DNA from 2 places in the Pseudenemella bisphenolivorans genome. Region 1 is predicted to be linked to the other one. Evidence: riboswitches for the same ligand, from Rfam matches in the RefSeq annotation. Region 1 holds a riboswitch; the other holds the start of a gene.
What was found. A riboswitch is a leader RNA that binds a small molecule or an ion and turns the genes downstream of it on or off. The one in region 1 is predicted to bind cobalamin.
Positions count from the first base shown of each region.

Region 2: it holds a riboswitch for cobalamin, as region 1 does, so the genes downstream of both, ACR4XW_RS02620 (ABC transporter substrate-binding protein) here and ACR4XW_RS05375 (energy-coupling factor ABC transporter permease) in region 1, are expected to answer to the same signal.

Region 1 covers NZ_JBPGNY010000002.1:108,368-115,772, forward strand. Annotated here, with positions in the region: gene cbiE (precorrin-6y C5,15-methyltransferase (decarboxylating) subunit CbiE) at 1-1,075, shown strand, start outside; gene ACR4XW_RS05370 (cobalt-precorrin-4/precorrin-4 C(11)-methyltransferase) at 1,072-1,821, shown strand; cobalamin riboswitch at 1,854-1,982, shown strand; gene ACR4XW_RS05375 (energy-coupling factor ABC transporter permease) at 2,018-2,710, shown strand; gene ACR4XW_RS05380 (energy-coupling factor ABC transporter substrate-binding protein) at 2,703-3,059, shown strand; gene cbiQ (cobalt ECF transporter T component CbiQ) at 3,063-3,836, shown strand; gene ACR4XW_RS05390 (energy-coupling factor ABC transporter ATP-binding protein) at 3,833-4,657, shown strand; gene ACR4XW_RS05395 (precorrin-2 C(20)-methyltransferase) at 4,646-6,181, opposite strand; gene ACR4XW_RS05400 (precorrin-8X methylmutase) at 6,178-6,861, opposite strand; gene ACR4XW_RS05405 (ferredoxin-like domain-containing protein) at 6,858-7,405, opposite strand, start outside.
Region 2 covers NZ_JBPGNY010000001.1:538,804-552,858, reverse strand. Annotated here, with positions in the region: gene ACR4XW_RS02710 (branched-chain amino acid ABC transporter permease) at 1-1,017, shown strand, start outside; gene ACR4XW_RS02715 (branched-chain amino acid ABC transporter permease) at 1-1, shown strand, start outside; gene ACR4XW_RS02705 (ABC transporter ATP-binding protein) at 1,014-1,778, shown strand; gene ACR4XW_RS02700 (ABC transporter ATP-binding protein) at 1,775-2,488, shown strand; gene ACR4XW_RS02695 (amidohydrolase family protein) at 2,526-3,515, shown strand; gene rpsJ (30S ribosomal protein S10) at 4,121-4,429, shown strand; gene rplC (50S ribosomal protein L3) at 4,441-5,100, shown strand; gene rplD (50S ribosomal protein L4) at 5,097-5,819, shown strand; gene rplW (50S ribosomal protein L23) at 5,816-6,124, shown strand; gene rplB (50S ribosomal protein L2) at 6,153-6,989, shown strand; gene rpsS (30S ribosomal protein S19) at 7,007-7,288, shown strand; gene rplV (50S ribosomal protein L22) at 7,307-7,705, shown strand; gene rpsC (30S ribosomal protein S3) at 7,708-8,499, shown strand; gene rplP (50S ribosomal protein L16) at 8,503-8,922, shown strand; gene rpmC (50S ribosomal protein L29) at 8,922-9,155, shown strand; gene rpsQ (30S ribosomal protein S17) at 9,158-9,448, shown strand; gene ACR4XW_RS02635 (hypothetical protein) at 9,524-10,276, opposite strand; gene ACR4XW_RS02630 (ABC transporter ATP-binding protein) at 10,273-11,043, opposite strand; gene ACR4XW_RS02625 (FecCD family ABC transporter permease) at 11,040-12,104, opposite strand; gene ACR4XW_RS02620 (ABC transporter substrate-binding protein) at 12,101-13,081, opposite strand; cobalamin riboswitch at 13,150-13,287, opposite strand; gene rplN (50S ribosomal protein L14) at 13,532-13,900, shown strand; gene rplX (50S ribosomal protein L24) at 13,902-14,055, shown strand, end outside.

The sequences.
Region 1 (7,405 bases):
TCCGCTGTTGCCCGGCTTGGACGAGTTACTGGCCGAGTTGTCCGAGGGTCCCCAACCGGTGGTGGTGCTCGCCACCGGTGACCCCCTGGACCACGGCATCGGCGCCACACTGATCCGACGGCTCGGAGCCGATCGGGTGCGGGTGCACCCGGTGGCCGGTTCGGTGGCGCTGGCCCGGGCGGCGATGGGGTGGTCGACCCGCGACGTGGACGTGGTGTCCCTGCTCACCTCCGGCCCCGAGGCGATCAACCGACTGCTCACCCCGCATCGCCGGATCCTGGTGCTCTCCCCCGACGAGTCCGGGCCGGCGCGGGTGGCCGAGATGCTGCGCGCCGACTGGCCGGAGACCCGGCTGACGGTGCTGGCCAACCTGGGGGCGGCCGACGAGGAACGCATCGAACTGTCCGTCGACACCGCCGCGACCACCCCCGTCCCGCGGTTGCATGTGATCGCGGTCGAACTGCCCGCCGGGCCCACGATCGGCACGACACCGGGACGCCCCGACGAGACCTTCGATCACGACGGCCAACTCACCAAGCGCGAACTGCGGGCCATCGCCCTGGCCGCACTGCGTCCGGCCCCCGGGCAGGTGTTGTGGGATCTGGGTGCCGGGGCCGGATCGGTCGCGATCGAATGGGCCCTGCACGACCCGCGCTGCACCGCCCACGCGGTGGAACGCCACCCCGAACGGGCCGCCCGGATCACCGCCAACGCGCGATCCGCCGGGGCCACCGGCGTGCGGGTGGTCGCATCGGACGTCGCTTCGGCCTTGACCGATCTGCCCACCCCGGACGCGGTCTTTCTCGGTGGCGGCATCACCGCCGAGGTGATCGACCGGGCCTGGGCCGCTCTGGCCCCCGGCGGCCGGATCGTGGCCCACACCGTGACCATCGACACCGAACGGGTGGTCGTCGAGGCGCACCGCAGGTTCGGTGGTGAACTGCGCCGGATCATGATCGAACGCGCCGACCCGCTGGGCAGCTACCTCGCCTGGCGACCGGCCCGTCCGGTGGTCGAATGGTCGGCCACCCGTCCGGCAGCCCCGCACCGGCCCGCACCCGAGGAGACCACATGACCGTCCACTTCATCGGTGCCGGCCCCGGCGCCCACGACCTGCTGACCCTGCGGGCGGTCAACCTGCTCGGCGCCAGCGGCATGTGCCTGTACGCCGGCACCTATCTGGACGAGCGGGTGTTGGCCCATTGCCCGCCCGATGCCGAACTGATCGACACCCAGGGCATCAACCTGGACGAGATCATCGAGCACATGGTGCGCGCTCACGCCGAGGGCACCGATGTGGCCCGGCTGTGCTCGGGAGACCCGTCGATCTACTCGGCGATCGCCGAGCAGGCCCGTCGCCTCGACCGGGCCGGGGTGCCCTGGGACATCACCCCGGGGGTGCCGGCCTATGCCGCCACCGCCGCGATCGTGGGCCGCGAACTCACCGTCCCCGAGGTCACCCAATCGGTGGTGTTGACCCGCGCCCAGCGCGATTCGACCAAGATGCCGCCCACCGAAACCCTGGCCGCCTTCGCCGAAACCCGCGCCACCCTGGTGCTGCATCTGGCGATCCGACACACCCGACGGCTGGCCGAAGAATTGACGCCCTACTACGGCGCCGACTGCCCGGTGGTGGTCGGCTCGCAGGTCAGTGGGCCGGACGAGTTGATCCTGCACGGCACCCTGGCCGATATCGCCGACCAGGTCGAGGCCCAAGGGCTCACCCAGGCGGCGGTGATCATCGTCGGTTGGGCGCTGCGCGCCGAAGGCTTCATCGAGTCACATCTGTACCGCACCAGACAGGCCGCCGGGAGCGAGTAGCCGGTCAGCCGGCCGAGCCGTCGAACTGTCCGAACCCGGTGCTATGGTCACCACAATCAGATGCGGCAACGAGGAACCCGGTGCAAACCCGGGACGGTCGCGCCACTGTGAACAGGGCTCTGCCCTGTGAGTCAGGAACTCGCCCACATCTGCCCAACGATCGGAACGCGCAATTCCGAGAGAGGCCAGTTGACCCATGCATATTGCCGAAGGCTTTCTGCCGCCGGCCCACGCCGTCGCGTGGACGATCGCAGCCGCACCCTTCGTGGTGCACGGTGCCATCGCCATCACCAAGACCGTCAAGGAACACCCGAACGCCAAGCTGTTGCTCGGCGCGGCCGGTGCTTTCACCTTCGTCATGTCGGCGATCAAGCTGCCGTCGGTGACCGGCAGTTCCTCCCATCCGACCGGCACCGGGGTGGGGGCGATCATCTTCCGACCACCCGTGATGGCGGTGTTGGGCACCATCGTTCTGCTCTTCCAAGCCCTCCTGCTGGCCCACGGTGGTTTGACCACCCTGGGCGCGAACGCCTTCTCGATGGCGATCGTGGGCCCCTGGGCGGCTTACGGTTTGTACAAGTTGCTCAAGCCGGCACCCTTCTCCGTCCGGATCTTCTTCGCCGTGGCGGCGGCGAACCTGATCACCTACGTCGTCACCGCCACCCAACTGGCACTGGCTTTCCCCGATGCCTCCAGCGGATTCATCGGCGCCTGGGCGACCTTCCTGGGCATCTTCGCGATCACCCAGATTCCGTTGTCGATCGTCGAGGGCCTGATCGGGGTGCTGCTGTTCAACGTGCTGCGCTCCTGGGCACCCACCGAACTGCACGACCTCAAGGTCGATCTGCCGGCCGGCGAAGCACCGGAGAAGGAGCCCGTCCATGTCTAAGTCAGTGATCAACGCCCTGATCGTTGCGGCCGTGGTGCTGATCTTCGGCATCGCGCTGGTGATCGGCAACCAACAGATCAGCGGGGACGAGGAAGGCTTCGGCGGCACCGACGGCCAGGCCACCGAGACGATCGAGGAATCGAACCCGCACTACGAACCGTGGTTCACGCCCTTCTTCGAGCCGGCCGGTGAGATCGAGTCGGGCCTGTTCGCCCTGCAGGCGGGTATCGGTGGCGGGGTGCTCGGCTTCGTGCTCGGCGCCCTGTGGCGTGGTCGGCGTTCGAGTCGGGGTGCCGAACAGACCCCCGATGCCGTGACCGAATCGGCCACCAGCAGCGACACGACGTAGCCGATGGCGCGACCGGCGCTGGACGACGCAGCCTGGAACAGCCCTTGGCGCACCCGCTCGACCCTGGAGAAGGCGGTGTTGAGCCTGGGGCTGCTCCTGGTTGCGGTCACCTCCCCCACCACGGCGGTATCGGGGTTGGTGTTGCTGGTGTCGGTGCTGATCGCCCTGGTCGGCGCCCGGATACCACCCCGCGGGTATGCCCTGGCCCTGCTCGGCCCGGCCACTTTCGTGCTGATCGGGGCGGTGGTGATCGCGGTACTTGTGGGCCGTCCGCCGGCCGAGGCGATCTGGTCGTGGTGGTTGCTGTCGGCGACCGACGACAGCCTGGCGCTGGCCGCCCAGGTGACCACCCGCAGTGTCGCGTCCTTCTCGGCGGTGTTGCTGTTGGCCGCCACCACCCCGATGAGCGACCTGCTCGCCGGGCTGCGGGCCCTGCGAGTACCCGAGGTACTGGTCGAGATCGCCGGGTTGATGTACCGGATGCTGTTCTCGCTGCTGAGTTCGGCCGGGGCGATCATGGAGGCCCAGCGGGCCCGGCTCGGCTACGCGAGTGCCTCGTCCGCCCGTCGCTCGGTGGGTGGCGTCGGGGGTGCGGTGCTGCGGCAGGCCTGGACCCGTGCCCAACGCCTGGAGGCCGGACTGGAGGGTCGCGGCTACACCGGTTCGCTGCGCACGCTCACCCCACCCCGTCCGGTGTCGCGGCGGTTCCTGGTTCTCTCCGGGCTGCTGCTGGTCACGCTGATGTCAATATCGATCACCACCGCGGTACTGCGATGAGTGACGCGCACACCCTGTTGGCCGCCGAGGCCGTGACCGCCGGGTACCGCGGCCTGCCGAAGGTGCTCGTCGATGCCTCGATGACGGTCACCTCCGGAGGCCGGCTGGCGCTGATGGGTGCCAACGGTTCGGGCAAGACCACCTTGCTGCGGGTGCTGTCGGGCGCCCATGAACCCGCAGCCGGACGGGTGAGTTACCGCGGCGAAAAGCTGAAGCACCGGCCCGGGTCGCTGACCACGCATCGGCAGCGGGTGCAGTTGGTGTTGCAGGACCCGGACGATCAGCTCTTCTCCGCCGATGTGCGCGCCGATGTTTCCTTCGGTCCGCTGAACCTCGGGCTGAGCGATGCCGAGGCCCTGGCCCGGGTCGACGAGGCTCTGGCTCTGTTGGAGATCGTCGACCTCGCCGACCGGCCGGTCCATCAGCTCTCGTACGGCCAGCGCAAACGGGTCGCGATCGCCGGCGCGGTGGCGATGCGTCCCGAGGTGTTGTTGTTGGACGAGCCCACCGCCGGTCTGGACCCGGTCGCGGTGAAGCAGTTGTTGAACACCTGGGGCCGGCTGCAGGCCGCCGGAACCACCGTGGTGGTGGCCACCCACGATGTCGACCTGGCCTGGCAGTGGGCCGATCAGGTGGCCGTGGTGCACGACGCCTCGGTGTGGCAGGGGCCCACCGCCGAGATCCTCACCGATCAGAATCTGCTCGCCGCCGCACGCTTGGATGTGCCCTGGCAGGTGCAGATCCTGCAGCAGGCCGGCGTGGAAATCCCCTCGGACAACCCGCCACGCACCGCCGTCGAGATCGCCCGGCTACTGCGCTGAGGTCTGGTCGTCGGCGACGAACCGGGGCGTCCAGACCCGTCCGTCGGCCCTCACCCGGGTGCCGGAGGCACCGACGATCACCAGGCACTTCATGTCGATGGTTTCCGGGTCGAGGTCGGCCAGGGTGGTGACGGTCAGCGACTCCTCGGCGCGTCCGACATCGCGTGCGACGACCACCACGGTTTCGGGTGCCTTGACCTGCAGCAGCACCTCGCGGGCCCGGCCGAGCAGGTCGGGACGCGACCGTGAGCGCGGGTTGTACAACGCCAGGACGAAGTCGGCCTCACCGGTGGCGCGCAGCCGTTTCTCGATCACCGACCACGGTTTCAACCGGTCGCTCAGCGACAGCAACACCAGGTCGGCCCCCAGCGGTGCCCCGGCCAGTGCCGAGGCGGCGACCGCTGCGGTCATCCCGGGCACCACGTTGATCGGCACGTCGGCGAACTCGGGACAGTCGGCGGCTTCGAAAACCGCGGCGGCCATCCCGAAGATGCCGGCGTCGCCGCCGGAGACCACCGCGATCTGTCGTCCGGCCAGGGCCAGTTCGCAGGCCAGCCGGCCCCGGTCGACCTCGACCGTATTGCCGCTGGCATGCCGGGTGAGGCCCTCGCGTTGCGGCACCCGCTCGACATAGGGGGCATAACCGATCACGTCGTCGACCATGGCCAACACCTCGGCCGCTTCGGGGGTCAGCCAGCGGTCGGGGCCGGGCCCGAGGCCGACCACATGGACGGTTCCGGTACCCGATTCGGTGTCGGACGATTCGGCCGCCACCGGTTCGGCTCGTCCGGCCGAGTCGGCGCGCCGATCCAGACCCGGCACCACGATCAGCGACATATAGGGCACCGAGGCCGGGTCGACCTCGGCCACCGGCAACACCCGCTCACCCTCGCGGCTGGCACGTTCGACATAGACCGCCCGCTCCAACAGCCCGGCCTGACGCAGGGCCTCGACCACCCCGGCGAAGGTGCGGCCGAGTTTCATGATCACCGCGGCGTCGGTGTCGGCCAGGCGGCGGGCGAGTTCGGGCACCGGCAGGGTGCCCGGCAACACGGTGAGCACGTCCTCGTGCCGGCACAGCGGCTCGGGGATCGCCGCGGTGCCGCCACTGATCGCGGTCACCCCGGGCACCACCACGGTCTCGAACTCGGGCGCGAGCCGGTCGTGCAGGTACATGAAGGAGCCGTAGAACAGCGGGTCGCCCTCGGCGAGCACCACCACTTCGCGTCCGGCGGTCAGATGAGCCCTCAATCGGGCGGCACAGTCGTCGTAGAACTCGGCCATCAGCCCGTGGTAGCCGCCGGGGTGCTGATAGCTGCCGGTGGTGACCGGGTAGCGCAGTTCTTCCTCGATCACCCCGTCCGGCAACAGGTCGGCGGCGATCCCGCGGGCGATCGAAGCCCGTCCACCGGCACCGGCGTGGTAGGCGATCACATCGGCGCGGCCGATCAGCCCGGCGGCGCGCACTGTGATCAGGCCGGGGTCCCCCGGGCCGAGGCCGACCCCGTACAGACGTCCGCTCATGCCAACTCGTGTTCGTGGGCGATCGCATTCACCGCGGCGGCGGCCATCGCCGACCCGCCCCGGCGGCCGTGCACCACGATCCAGGGCACCTGCCCACCCTCGGGCAGTTCGTGCTCGGCGAGTGCCTGCTTCGACTCGGCCGATCCGACGAAGCCGACCGGCATGCCGATGATCGCCGCCGGACGAGGAGCGGCCAGGTCTTCGTCGAGCAGCACTTCGAGCAGATGGAACAGCGCGGTCGGGGCATTGCCGATCGCCACCACCGCTCCGGCCAGCCGCTCCCCCCACAGCGACACCGCCGCCGCGGCCCGGGTGGTGTCCCAGGATGCGGCCAGTTCGGGCACCCGCTCATCGCGCAGCGTGCAGACCACCTCGTTGTCGACCGGCAGCCGGCGCCGGGTGACGCCGTGGGCGAGCATTTGCGAGTCGGTCAGGATCGGTGCCCCGGCACGCAATGCTGCCCGGGCGGCGCGCACCACTTCCGGGTGGGCGGCGACCCGGTCGGCCACCTCGACATCACCGGCGGCATGCACGACCCGGACGGCGACATCGGCCACATCACCCGCGAAGGCGCCGAGCCGGGCCCGGGCCTCATCGCGGATCATCCCGAAGGAGCGACGGTAGATCTCCTGACCGTCGGTGATGTAGTCGTAGCGGCGGGCCGGCCGGCGGATGGTCATCGGGTTGCCTCCCGGAGCAGGTGTCGGGCGTGCTCGGTATCGGTCGGGGCGATCACGTCCACCGCGCGGGCGGAGTGCCCGCAGCGGCGGTCGCAGCCCGAGACATGGACGTGGCCGAGGTCACCGTCGCGAGCCAGATCGCGGGCGATCTGCAGGGTCGGCGAACTCGTGCGGACACAGTGCGGCGCCCCGACACAGGCACTCACCCGGGTCGAAGCATCGCCGGCGTTGATGATCAGGCCGGTCTCGGCCAGCCGGCCCGCGACCTCGGCATCGCCCCGTCCGGGCAGCAGGATCGACCGCCACGGGGTGACCACGACCACCCCAGAACACAGTTCGGCGATCAGGTCGGCCTGGGCCGGCTCCAGCATGCCGAGCGGCACCCCGACCAACAGGTCGTCGCCGTGGATGCCGGGTTCGGGCGGGGTGGTCGCGGCCGGCAGCTCGTCCACTGCGTCGGTCAACAAGGCGAACACGGACGCCTCGGCCGGCAGATCGCGCACATTCCACACCGGATCGGGATGGGGATGTTCCCGGTCGGCGA
Region 2 (14,055 bases), on a different contig from region 1:
ACGACCGAAACTGTCGAAGCTGCACCGACCACCGACATTCTGCCGCGGGTCACGTGGGGGAGCTTCGGGCTACTGGCCCTCGGGTTCGTCCTGCTGGCAGCCGGACCCTTCGTGCTGGACCCCTATGCGCTGGACGTCGCCACCACAGGGCTCGCCTACGGCCTGATGGCCATGGGGCTCGCCGTCCTGGTCGGCCAGGCGGGGTTGCCATCGCTGGGGCACGCCGCCTTCCTCGGGGTCGGCGGCTACACAGCCGGCCTGGTGAGCATCCACATCAACGGAAACTACTTCCTCGGCATGGCCGCCGGTGCGGTGGCCGGGCTCCTGTTGTCCCTGCTGCTGGGTGCGATCTCGATGCGGGCCCAGGGCATCTACTTCCTGATGATTTCGCTGGCTGCAGCCGAACTCATCCACGTCGTGGCCATTCGGTTCACCGACCTGACCGGCGGTGACAACGGCCTGTCGGGTATCCCGGCCGCCCCGGTGCCGGTCTTCGAGAGCATGGGGCTACCCCGGGTGGTCTCGATGTACTGGTTCACCCTGATCGTGGTTGGTCTTGCCTATGTGCTGCTGCGCCTGGTGCTGGCATCTCCGCACGGCAAGTCGATCACCGGAAGCCATGACAACCCCGACCGGATGCGCGCCATCGGTTACTCCGTCACTCGGATCCGGATCGCCGCGTTGGCGCTGTCCGGGGTGACGACGGCAATCGGGGGCGTACTGCTCACTTTTAAGGACACCTTCATCGCGCCCACGGCGCTCGCCCCCGATGCATCGATTCTGTTGTTGGTGATGGTGCTCGTCGGCGGCTCGCGTTCACTGCTGGGGCCACTGTTGACCGGTATCGGCTTGGTGGCCTTGCGGGCAGTGTCGAGCAGCCTGATCGGTGACTGGTGGATCTTCGCCCTCGGCGTCCTGTTCGTGGTGACCGTCTTCGCGATGCCGTCCGGTATCGCCGGCTTGCTCCGGGGACGACCGCGCACCTCCCCGCTCCTTGCCGATGAGGAGGAACGATGACCCACCCTGCATTGCGGCTGGAGAACGTCGTGAAACGTTTCGGGGCCCTGGTGGTCACGAACGACGTTTCGATGGAGTTCCACACCGGGCGAACCCATGCGCTCATCGGGCCGAACGGCGCCGGGAAGACCACGTTGTTCAACCTGATCACCGGGCGCCTCGGCGTCAGCAGCGGACGGATCTTCCTCGGCGATGAGGAAGTCACCGGCAAACGGGAGGATCGGCGTGCCCGCATGGGGGTGGGCCGGACCTTCCAGCACAGCTCACTGTTCGAGTCGTTTCCGGTGCTGGAGAACGTGGTCCTGGCCCTGCGCCGGCGACACGGGCTGGCGGGGTCGGTGATCCCCTCCCGCAAGCGGGAACGTGAACTGTCGCACGAGGCGTACGAGCTTCTGCACCGGGTGGGGTTGGGTCATCGTTGGCGGGATGCCGTGAAGGACCTGTCACACGGCGAGCGCCGTCAATTGGAAGTGGCGATGGCTCTGGCCCTGTCACCGAAGATCCTGCTCTTCGACGAGCCCACTGCGGGCATGTCGAAACGAGAGAGCGAATCCTTCACCGATCTCATCCGAGCACTGCCCGACGACCTGTCGGTGGTGCTGATCGAGCACGATCTGGATGTGGTCTTCTCGGTGGCCGACCACGTGACCGTGTTGGCGGCGGGCAAAGTCATCGCCGTCGGTGAGCCGGAACAGGTGCAACGCGACGAAGCCGTTCTCGAGGCATATCTGGGTACCGGCTTGGGGGAGGTCTTCCTGTGACGACGATATTGAAAGCCACGGGTCTGGAAAGCGGATACGGCGATGCCACCGTTCTGCACGGGGTGAACCTGAGCCTCGAGCAGGGTGAAGCCCTGGCCATTCTGGGCCGAAACGGCATGGGCAAGAGCACGCTGATCAACACCTTGATGGGCTTGGTCAAACCACGCAAGGGCAGCATTGAACTGCTCGGCAAGGAAATCGCCGGGTTGCCCATTCACCGGGTGGCGCGAGCGGGAATGCGGATCGTGCCTCAGGGACGGCGAGTGTTCTCGTCCCTCACGGTTGCCGAGACCATTGCCATCTCCGGCTCGGCGAAAACGGGGGAGTGGACACCACAACGGGTCTATGACGAGTTCCCCTCGCTGGCCAAACGGATGCGGAGCCGGGCTGACCAGTTGTCCGGTGGCGAACAGGAGATGCTGGTCATCGCTCGCGCCATCCTGGGTGACCCGAAATGCCTCCTGCTGGACGAGCCGTCCGACGGCCTGGCGCCCAAGGTGGTCGAGCAGGTGGCAGAGATGGTGCTCACCCTTCGTCGCAGTGGCTTGTCGGTGGTGTTGGTCGAACAGAACCTGCAGTTGGCCGTGCTGGCGGCCGACCGGATCTCCTGCATGGTGCGTGGGGAGATGGCCTGGGAAGGCACCACCCACGAGTTCCGCAGCAACCGTGACATCGCCGCCGAGCACCTCGGTTCCGGTGCGGTGGCGTGAAGACCGAATACACAGATGAGGATTCAGTAGCGTGTCCATGATTGATGTTCACTCCCATTTCGTGCCTCGTAGTTGGCCCGATTTGGGTCCGGGTCGGCCGTGGATGCGGCTCGAGTCGGAACGCGAGGCGATGATCATGATCGACTCGACCGAATTCCGCCGCGTCCAGGACGATTGTTGGGATGCGGAGGTGCGCCTGGCCGAGATGGACAGCGATGGGGTCGCGGCCCAGGTTGTCTCTCCGACGCCGGTGTTCTTCGCTTACGATGCGCCACCCGAGGAGGCCCTGAAGATCTCTCGGATCTTCAACGATCTGGCCCTGGAGATCTGCGCTCCCGCCCCCGACAGGCTGCTTCCCTTCTGCCAGGTGCCGTTGCAGGACCCCGACGCCGCCTGTGCCGAACTCGACCGGGCGGCTGCCTCGGGCCACATCGGGGTGGAGATCGGCAACCATGTCGGTGACCTCGACCTCGACCACGAGGGCTGCATCACCTTCCTGCAGCATGCTGCCGAGATCGGGATGCCGGTCTTCGTGCACCCCTGGGACATGCCGTCGTCGCCCCGGCTGAACCGGTGGATGGCGCGCTGGATCGCCGGGATGCCCGCAGAGACCCACCTGTCGATCGTCGCGATGATTCTCGGCGGGGTTTTCGACCGAGTGCCGGAATCACTGAAGATCTGTTTCGCTCACGGTGGTGGCTCCTTCGCCTTCTGGCTGGGCCGGTTCGAGAACGCCTGGCACCAACGCCACGATGTCATCGGCACCTCACAGCACCCCCCGTCCCATTACGTGAATCGATTCAGCGTCGATTCGGTCGTCTTCGAACCAGCCGCCCTGCGTCTGCTGGTCGATACGCTCGGGCCCGGCCAGGTCATGGTCGGCAGCGACTTTCCTTACCCCTTGGGCGAACGCCCCACCGGGCAGGTGGTTCATCGATCCGACTTCCTCACCGACAGCGAGCGTGACCAGATCATGTTCGGCAACGCTCGCCGGTTCCTGGGCCTGGCCGAGCCGACGAGCCCGTGAGGTGCGCGTGAGCTTCGATCCGGACCGGTCCGTGGCACTTGCGGTACCAAAACCCCCAACTCACCGACGGTAATTCGGCTGCTCGGCCCCAAATCCGAGGGTGAGTTGGAGGGTTAGGTACCGCGGGCCCTGCTGAGATCCGCACCGGCCCCGAACGCCGCGGCCTCGGACTCCCGAGGACCCGCGCTGCTGCAACCTGCCTGTTTTCGGGTGGCAAAGCTGTATATGTGGACGAGGGTCCAAGAACAGGCAGGTTGCAGCAGCACGGGGGAGTAAAGTCGGCCTCGGAAATGCCTGCGGGCACCGGTCTGCCACTCGATTTGGCACGGCGGTCGACTTCTGACAAGATTGACGGGTTGCTCCGACGGGGGTCGCCGTGGTGCGCCGGGTCGAGATGAAGAATCTCGATGGTGCGTGCGCCGAGCCGTGAGACCTCCGCCCAACGCCCGGGTTCGTCGCAGCGCCGGGGGCCACAACAGGGAAGTTACTGGTTTGTGGTGCGCCGAAAGCTCGCGACACGCCCGACCGCGGGGGTCGGAGGAATGACTATTGGACCGGGCCGCTCCGGATGATCGGGGCGGGACGTACGAGACGAAGGACGAACAGTGGCGGGACAGAAGATCCGCATCAGGCTGAAGGCCTACGACCACGAGGTCATCGACTCGTCGGCGCGCAAGATCGTCGACACCGTGACCCGTACGGGCGCCCGCGTTGCCGGCCCGGTGCCGCTGCCCACGGAGAAGAACGTGTTCTGCGTGATCCGTTCGCCCCATAAGTACAAGGACAGCCGCGAGCACTTCGAGATGCGCACCCACAAGCGCCTCATCGACATCATCGATCCGACCCCGAAGACGGTCGACTCGCTGATGCGTCTCGATCTGCCGGCCGGTGTCGATATCGAGATCAAGCTCTGAGGAACGTGATCATGAGCAACGAACGTAAGGTGAAGGGCCTTCTCGGTACCAAGCTGGGCATGACCCAGGTCTGGGACGCCGAGAACCGTCTGGTGCCGGTAACCGTGATTCAGGCCGGCCCCTGTGTGGTCACCCAGGTGCGCACCCCCGAGACCGACGGCTACGCCGCGGTGCAGCTCGGCTTCGGTGCGGTCAAGCCCAAGAAGGTGACCAAGCCCGCGATGGGCCACTTCGACCGCGCCGGGGTCACCCCCCGCAAGCACCTGGTCGAACTGCGCACCAGCGACGCGGCCGAGTACGAAGCCGGGCAGGAACTGACCGCCGAGGTCTTCGCCGCCGACGAGCTGGTCGACGTGACCGGTGTCTCGCGCGGTAAGGGCACCGCCGGTGTGATGAAGCGCCACGGCTTCGCCGGTCTGCGCGCCTCGCACGGTGTGCACCGCAAGCACCGCGCTCCCGGTTCGATCGGTGGCTGCGCCACCCCCGGTCGCGTGTTCAAGGGCCTGCGTATGGCCGGCCGCATGGGTGCCGACAAGGTCACCGTGCAGAACCTGACCGTGCACTCGGTGGATGCCGAGCGCGGCCTGATCCTGGTCGCCGGCCCCGTGCCGGGTGCCAACGGTGGTCTGGTCGTGCTGCGCAGCGCCGCCAAGAAGGGAGACGTGGCATGAGCGAGACCCGCACCATCGACGTTCTGGACCCCAAGGGCAAGAAGGCCGGCACCGCCGAGCTGCCCGCCGACGTGTTCGGCGTCCAGGTCAACATTCCGCTGATCCACCAGGTCGTGGTGGCCCAGCTCGCCGCCGCTCGGGCCGGCACCCACAAGACCAAGACCCGCGGTGAGGTTCGTGGCGGCGGGTCCAAGCCCTGGCGTCAGAAGGGCACCGGACGGGCCCGTCACGGTTCGCGTCGTTCCCCGATCTGGATCGGTGGCGGCGTGGCCCATGGCCCCGTCCCGCGCAAGTACAACCAGCGCACCCCCAAGAAGATGGTGGCCGCCGCCCTGCGTGGCGCCCTGTCGGATCGGGCCAACGACGGTCGCGTGTTCGTGATCTCCGAGCTGGTTTCGGGCGACACCCCGTCCACCAAGGCCGCTCTGGCCGCGCTCGCCGCGGTCACCGAGTCGACCAAGGTGCTGGTGGTGCTGAGCCGCGATGAGGACCTCGCCTGGCTGAGCCTGCGCAACGTCCAGACCGTGCACGCCATCTCGGCCGACCAGCTCAACGCCTACGACGTGCTGTGCGCCGACGACATCGTGTTCACCCAGGCCGCGTTGGACGCCTTCGTGTCCGGGCCGGCCAAGGGCAAGAGCGCCAAGGCCGTTGCGACCGAGTCCGAGGCTGCCGCGCTGGCCGCCGACGACGCCACCGATGAGGAGGACGCGAAGTGAGCGCCACCAAGATCCGCGACCACCGCGACATCCTGCTCGCGCCGGTCGTGAGCGAGAAGAGCTACGGGCTGCTGGACGAAGGCAAGTACACCTTCCTGGTGGCTCCCGACGCGAACAAGACCGAGATCAAGATCGCGGTTGAGCAGGTGTTCGACGTCAAGGTGACCTCGGTGAACACCGCGAACCGTCCGGGCAAGCGTCGCCGGACCCGGTTCGGCACCGGCCGTCGCCCCGACACCAAGCGGGCCATCGTGACCGTTGCCGACGGCCAAAGCATCGACATCTTCTCCGGCCCGGTCGCCTGAGGCCGACTGAGATAAGGACGACACACTCATGGCTATCCGTAAGTACAGGCCGACAACCCCGGGCCGCCGCGGCTCGTCGGTTGCCGACTTCGTCGAACTGACCCGGTCGACCCCGGAGAAGTCGCTGTTGGTGCCCAAGAGCAAGACCGGTGGACGTAACAACTCCGGTCGGATCACCACCCGCCACATCGGCGGTGGGCACAAGCAGGCCTACCGGCTGATCGACTTCAAGCGATACGACAAGGACGGGGTGCCGGCCAAGGTCGCGCACATCGAGTACGACCCGAACCGCACCGCCCGCATCGCGCTGCTGCACTACCTGGACGGCGAGAAGCGTTACATCATCGCCCCCGACAAGCTGAAGCAGGGCACCATGGTCGAGGCGGGCGTGACCGCCGACATCAAGCCCGGCAACAATCTGCCGCTGCGCAACATCCCGGTCGGTACCACGGTGCACGCCGTGGAACTGCGTCCGGGTGGTGGCGCCAAGATGGGCCGCGCCGCCGGCGCCTCGGTGCAGCTGGTTGCCCGTGAGGGCAAGCTGGCCACCCTGCGTCTGCCTTCCGGCGAAATGCGCATGGTCGACGTCCGCTGCCGCGCCACCATCGGCGAGGTCGGCAACGCCGAGCAGGCCAACATCTCCTGGGGCAAGGCCGGCCGCAACCGCTGGCGGGGCAAGCGCCCGACCGTGCGCGGTGTTGTGATGAACCCGATCGACCACCCGCACGGTGGTGGTGAGGGCAAGACCTCCGGTGGTCGTCACCCGGTGTCGCCGTGGGGCAAGCCCGAGGGCCGCACCCGCAACAAGAACAAGGCGAGCACTCGCCTGATCGTCCGTCGCCGCAAGACCGGCAAGAAGCGCTGATCGGAACCTGAGGAAACATGCCACGCAGCCTGAAGAAGGGTCCCTTCGTCGATGACCACCTGGCCAAGAAGGTCGAGGTGCAGAACGAGAAGGGCACGAAGAACGTGATCAAGACCTGGTCGCGGCGCTCGATGATCCTGCCCGACATGATCGGTCACACGATCGCGGTGCACGACGGTCGCAAGCACGTGCCGGTGTTCATCACCGATGCGATGGTCGGCCACAAGTTGGGCGAGTTCGCTCCGACCAAGACGTTCAGGGGCCATGTCAAAGACGACAAGAAGTCGCGTCGTCGCTGAGGCCGGAAGGAAACATAAATGAGCACCACTGAGAAGCAGCGGCCCAGCCGCCGGCTCACCCTGCTCGGTGACCGTCCGGGCCACTACGCGATCGCACGCCACGTGCGGATGTCACCGACCAAGGTGCGCCGGGTCGTCGACAACATCCGGGGCATGGACGTGAACACGGCGCTGGAGGTTCTGCGGTTCGCCCCGCAGGCCGCCGCCGAGCCGGTTGCCAAGGTGATTGCCTCGGCCGCCGCCAACGCCGAGAACACCGAGGGTCTGCGTCGCGAGAACCTGTACGTCTCCCAGGCGTTCGTGGACGAGGGCGTGACCATGCGCCGGATCCGTCCGCGGGCGAAGGGTTCGGCGAGCCGGATCATGAAGCGCGCCAGCCACATCACCGTCGTCGTCGAACCCCGTCAGGAGGCCTGAACATGGGGCAGAAGATCAACCCCCACGGTTTCCGACTGGGGATCACCACCGACCACACCACCCGTTGGTATGCCGACAAGCAGTACGCCGAGTTCGTCGGTGAGGACGTGAAGATTCGCGACTACCTCACCCAGAACCTGGAGCGCGCCGGCATTTCCTCGGTGGAGATCGAGCGTCGCTCCGAGCGCGTCACGATCTTCCTGTACGCCGCGCGTCCGGGCATCGTGATCGGCCGCAGCGGTGCCGAGGCCGAGCGCATCCGCGGCGAGCTGGAGAAGCTCACCGGCAAGCAGGTGCAGCTCAACATCCTCGAGGTGAAGAACCCCGAGACCGACGCCCAGTTGGTCGCCCAGGGCATCGCCGAGCAGCTCAGCGCCCGCGTGGCCTTCCGTCGCGCGATGCGCAAGGCCCAGCAGACCGCGATGCGCGCCGGTGCCCAGGGCATCCGGATCCAGTGCTCGGGTCGTCTGGGTGGCGCCGAAATGAGCCGCTCGGAGTTCTACCGCGAGGGACGGGTGCCGCTGCACACCCTGCGTGCCGACATCGACTACGGCTTCTACGAGGCCCGCACCACCTTCGGTCGCATCGGCGTCAAGGTGTGGATCTACAAGGGTGACGTCTCCGGTTCGCGCGCCGAGCGTGCGGCCCAGAAGGCGGCTCGCCAGGCGGCCCCGGGTCGTCAGCGTCCGGGCGGTCGTCGTCCGGGACGCGGTGACCGTCCCGACCGCGGCGGCCGTCGCCGTCAAGAGGCTGCCGCCGAGGCTGCCCCCGCTACCGAGAACGCAGGAGCGTGACCCATGCTGATCCCTCGTAGGGTGAAGTACCGCAAGCAGCACCACCCCAAGCGCGGTGGCGTCGCCAAGGGCGGTACCAAGATTTCGTACGGCGAGTACGGCATCCAGGCGTTGGAGAACCACTACGTCACCAACCGCCAGATCGAGTCGGCTCGTATCGCCATGACCCGTCATATCAAGCGTGGTGGCAAGGTGTGGATCAACATCTACCCCGACCGCCCGCTGACCAAGAAGCCGGCCGAAACCCGGATGGGTTCCGGTAAGGGCTCGCCCGAGTGGTGGGTCGCCAACGTCAAGGCCGGCCGGGTGATGTTCGAACTCGCCGGTGTGTCCGAGGAGGTCGCGCGCGAAGCCATGCGCCTGGCCATCCACAAGCTGCCGATGAAGGCACGCTTCATCAAGCGTGAAGCAGGTGAGATCTGATGGCGAACAAGACCGCCACTGCCGCCGAGTTGCGCGACCTGAGCAAGGCCGCGCTGAACGAGAAGGTAACCGAGTTGAAGGCTGAGCTGTTCACGCTGCGTTTCCAGGCGGCGACCGGCCAGCTGGAGTCCTCGGCCCGCCTGCGCCAGGTCCGCAAGGACATCGCGCGGATTTACACCGTGTTGCAGGAACGTCACCTCAACATCGTCCCCGACCCCGATGAGGAGGCCTGAGCATGAGCGAATCCACCCAGGATGTGGCCGCCGAGGCCACCGAGCGCGTTCAGCGCAAGGTGCGCACCGGTTACGTGGTCAGCGACAAGATGGACAAGACGATCGTCGTGGCCGTCGAGGACCGCAAGAAGCACCCGCTGTACGGCAAGGTCATGCGCACCACCGTGCGGCTGAAGGCTCATGACGAGAGCAACGAAGCCGGCATCGGCGACCGCGTGCGGATCATGGAGACCCGCCCGCTGTCGGCCACCAAGCGCTGGCGCCTGCTCACCGTGCTGGAGAAGGCCAAGTGAGCTAGTGGCAGTATTCGAAGAAGGCCCGGAGTTTTCTCCGGGCCTTCTTCATGTCCTCAGCCGAACAACATGCCTTCAGCTGAACAGCGACTGCGCCATCCGTTGGCCACGCAGTCGACCGAGCCGGGGGCAACTGCTGCACATCGCTTGCGGCTGGTCGGGGGTGTCGGTGGTCTTGTGGATCAAACAACATGACGACCGTCGGGTGAACCGGCGTCTGTCGGGGGAGATCGCGCCCGAGGCCGGCACCCGTGACCCGTCGGCGGCGATGTCGTCGAAACGGGCCCGGGGGATCGGTACCCCGATCGCGATCAAGCGATCGATGATTCGCGCGGCTACGGCCGATCCGCGTTCGGCCAGGGTCATGTCGGGTTGGTCATGGGTGTTGCCGGCGTCGGTGAGATAGGCGCGGTCCATGCTGCGGGTGCAGATCGAATCGCCCAGCACCGCCCACAGCGACCGTTCACTCGCCCCACCGGCGCGGCTCAGGGCGGTGATCACCGGGGCGCACACATCGCGCAGCACCCCCGGAATCTGCTCGACCGACATGGTGCCGGCGACCCCCAAGCCACCCAGATAACCGGTGTCGCGCAACCAGGCCTGCCCCGGATCGGGCCTCGGGACGACGGGGTGCTCATCCACCGCGGCGTGCAGCAGGGGTTGGCAGATCGTGCTGGAGGCCGAGTACCACCACAGGGTGGCGTTCACCCGCGGGTCGTCCGAGGACCAGCGGCGGGCGGTATCGCCGATCCGCTCGGCGATCCAATCCGGGTCGGCCAGGTTGGTGGGCTGCAACTCGGGGTGCTGGACCTCGGGTCGGCCGGTCATGCCAGCCCCCGCACGATCAACCGCACCCCGTCGTCATCGGTGACCAGCGAGCCCCGCACCCCGAAAACCTCACGCAGCAAGTTCTCGGTGAGTACCTCGCCCGGTTTGCCGGCTGCGGCAACCGTCCCGTGGTGCAGCACGATGATCTCGTCGCAGGTCTCGGCGGCCAGCCGAAGATCGTGCACGGTCAGCAGTACCGTGTGCCCGCTGTGGGCCCGCTTGCGCAGCAGGTTCAGCACGCTGAGTTGGTAGTGCAGGTCGAGGTGGTTGGTCGGCTCGTCCAGCAGCAGGATCGCGGCCCGGGTGCTCAGCGCGCGGGCCAGCGAGACCCGCTGCCGTTCCCCACCGGACAGATCGCTGACGTCCCGGTCGGCCAGGGCACCGAGCCCGACCTCAATGAGCGATTCCTCGACGATCGCCCGGTCCTCGGTGGTGTCGTTGGCGTACCAGGCCCGGTGCGGGGTACGTCCCAGCGCCACCGCATCGCGGACGGTGAGTCCAGGGGTGGGGGAGGGCTCCTGCACCGCGACACCGAGCCGGCGGGCGACCTCACGTCGACCCAGATGGCTCACCTGATCGTCCCCGATCCACAGCTCACCGGCATCGGGGTCCAGAGCCCGGTAACAGGCCCGCAACACGGTGGTCTTGCCCGAACCGTTGGGGCCGACCAAGCCGATCATCGAGGACGGGTCGGCCCGTAGGTGCACCCCGCGCAGCACCGGGGTGCGCTTGAAGGCGTGGTGCAGATCATTGACGCGCAGAATCATTTCGTCCCCCGAGCAGTACGCAACAACATGAACACGAACACCGGTGCGCCGATCAGGGCGGTCACCACACCGACGGGGAGTTCCACGGCCTGGGAGACCGAGCGGGCGAAGGTGTCGGCCCCCACCAGGGCCACCGCCCCGGTCAACGCGGCCACCGGCAACAGTCGGCGCGCCCGGACCCCGACCAGCATCCCGGCCAGGTGTGGAATCAACAGCCCGATGAAACCGATCCCACCGGCCACCGCCACCGAGGTGCCGGCCAACAAAGACACCGCCAGCAGGATCAGGATCCGGAAGCGGTGCACCGGCAGCCCCAGGGCGGCCGCCCCGTCCTCACCGGCATGCAGCAGGTCGAGTTGTCGTCCCGCCAGCAACAGCAGCGAGCCGACGACCACCAGCGCCACCACCGGAATGATCAGCGAACGCCACCGGGCATCACCGAAGCCACCGGCCATCCAGTGCAGTACCGAGACCAGTTGCCGTTCCCGGGCGATCACCAGCAGCACGAAGGTGACCAGAGCGGAGAAGACCTGTCCCATCGCCACCCCGGTGAGAATCATCGCGGTGGGGGTGCGCACCGCCTGGGCCACGGCCAGGGCGACCGCCATCGGCACCATCCCGCCGATGAAGGCGGCCACCGGAATCAGCAACCAACCGGCCACCCCACCGGTGATGCCCAACACGGTTGCGCAGACCACTCCGAAGCCGGCGCCAGCCGAGACCCCCAGTAGATAGGGGTCGGCCAGGGGGTTGCGGGTGACCGCCTGGGCCGATCCGCCGGCGATCGCCAGACTGGCCCCCACGGCCGCTGCGGTGAGTGCCCGCGGCACCCGGGAGTCGATCACGATCGCCTCCCGCGCCGGGGTCCACCACGGCTCGACCGCACCGGTCAACCGGTGCCACACCATCGCCCAGACATCACCGGAGGGAATCCGCACCGACCCGGCGGTGACCGACCACACCAGTGCCAGCACCAGCAGCACGGTGAGCCCGATCAGCCACCAGCCCAACGGAATCCGACGGTGCATCAGCCGACGGGCCCCGGCACTGATCGCGGTCACTTGACCAGTTCCGGATGCAGGGCTTCGGCGATCGTGCGGGTGGATGTGGTCATCCGCGGGCTTTCGAAGAAGTCATCCAAGGGAACGACCACGATCCGCTCGTTCTTGATCGCCGGGGTGGTCTTCATCAGGGGTTGCTGCTTGAGGAAGGCGATCTTCTCCGCGGCGGATTGCTCGCCGTAGTCGAGCACCACGATCACTTCGGGAGACCGCTCGGCCACCTGCTCCCAGGAGGTCTTGGAGTAGGGCCGCTCCCCGTCGGCGAACAGGTTCTTGCCCCCGGCCTGGGTGAGGATCAGGTTGCCGACGCCCACCCCGCCCACGGTGTAGACCTCCTTGTCGCCGGAGTCGTAGATGAAGGTGGGTACCGGCTCGGCCCCGGCCACCTTCTTGTTGATCGCCGCCATCTCACCGGTGACCTGTTCGACCAACGTGTCGGCGGCCTCGGTGTTGCCGGTGATCTTGCCCAGGTTGGTGTAGTCGGTCCGAAGCATCTCCAGGTCGAAGGACGTGGTGGCGCAGTACTCGGTGAACAGGAAGCTCGGAATCTCGTGCTCGGCCATCAGCTCGCGGGAGCGGCCTTCCTTCTCGTTGAACGCGCTGGACAACCCACCCACCACCAGGTCGGCCTCGGCGTCGATGATCTGCTCCATGGTCGGGTATTCATCGGCCAGCTTGGAAATCTTCTGCCACTGCTCGGCGTACTGGGGCAGGGGGGTGGCCTTGCCGTATCCCATTCCGACGATCCGGTCACCGAGCCCCATTTCGAGCAGCACCTCGGTGACGTGGTCGTTCATCGAAATGATCCGCTGCGGCGGAGCCGTGAAGGTCAGCTCCATGTCGCAGTTGGTGAGCGTCACGGGCTCGGCGAAGGTGTTTCCAGCCCCGGCGTCCCGGGCGGCAACCTCGTCGCGGGAGGTGGCGCAGGCCGTCAATGCCAGTAGCGGCACGGCCAGGAGAAGTAGTAATTTCCGCATCTGAATCCTCGCAGGTGAAGTCGAGGCGACACGGAAAGCACGGTGCCGGTCCGCAAGCCTCGACGGACGATGTATGGCTCGTTCCGGCAGGTAATCGGGCTCACCGCACCTGGTGCGGTCTACCGTTGCGGGTCAGCGCCGGACTTCGACCGGACTTCCCCTGCGTGGAACGCCAGTGAGCTTACGCCAGAACGAGGTCGCGTCCGCAAGTGAGGGGGCCACTTCGGCGATTCGCATCGGATCGGCGGATCGGCTAGGCTATCCGGGTTGCCCAGGATCGAGCCCTTGGTATTTCGAAGCCGTGCGTACGTCAGCGCGGCAAGCGTAGCCATGGGGGACCTTTCCCGAGCAGCAGACCCTACCGTCAGTTCCACTAGGCCCGGGATGCCTTGCTGTGCCTGTTTTGGTGCCAGCGTGCTCGGGAACCAGTGTGACAACCAGGAGAAATAGATGATCCAGCAGGAGTCGCGAGTCAAAGTCGCCGACAACACCGGTGCCAAGGAGATCCTTTGCATCCGTGTCCTCGGCGGCTCGGGCCGACGCTACGCCGGCATTGGTGACAAGATCGTCGCCACTGTTAAGGACGCCATTCCGGGCGGCAACGTCAAGAAGGGCGAAATCGTCCAGGCCGTCATCGTGCGCACCGTGAAGCAGCGCCGCCGCGCCGACGGTTCGTACATCAAGTTCGACGAGAACGCCGCCGTGATCCTGAAGAGCGACGGGGAGCCCCGCGGCACCCGCATCTTCGGTCCGGTCGGTCGTGAGTTGCGCGAGAAGAAGTTCATGCGCATCATCTCGCTCGCTCCGGAGGTGATCTGAGATGGCACGCAAGAAGCTTCATGTCGTGAAGGGTGACCAGGTCAAGGTCATCGCGGGCAAGGACAAGGGCCGCACCGGCGAGGTGCTGTCGGTCGACATCGAGCGCGAGCGCGTGACGGTGTCGAATGTCAACATCGTCCAGCGCCACCGCCGGG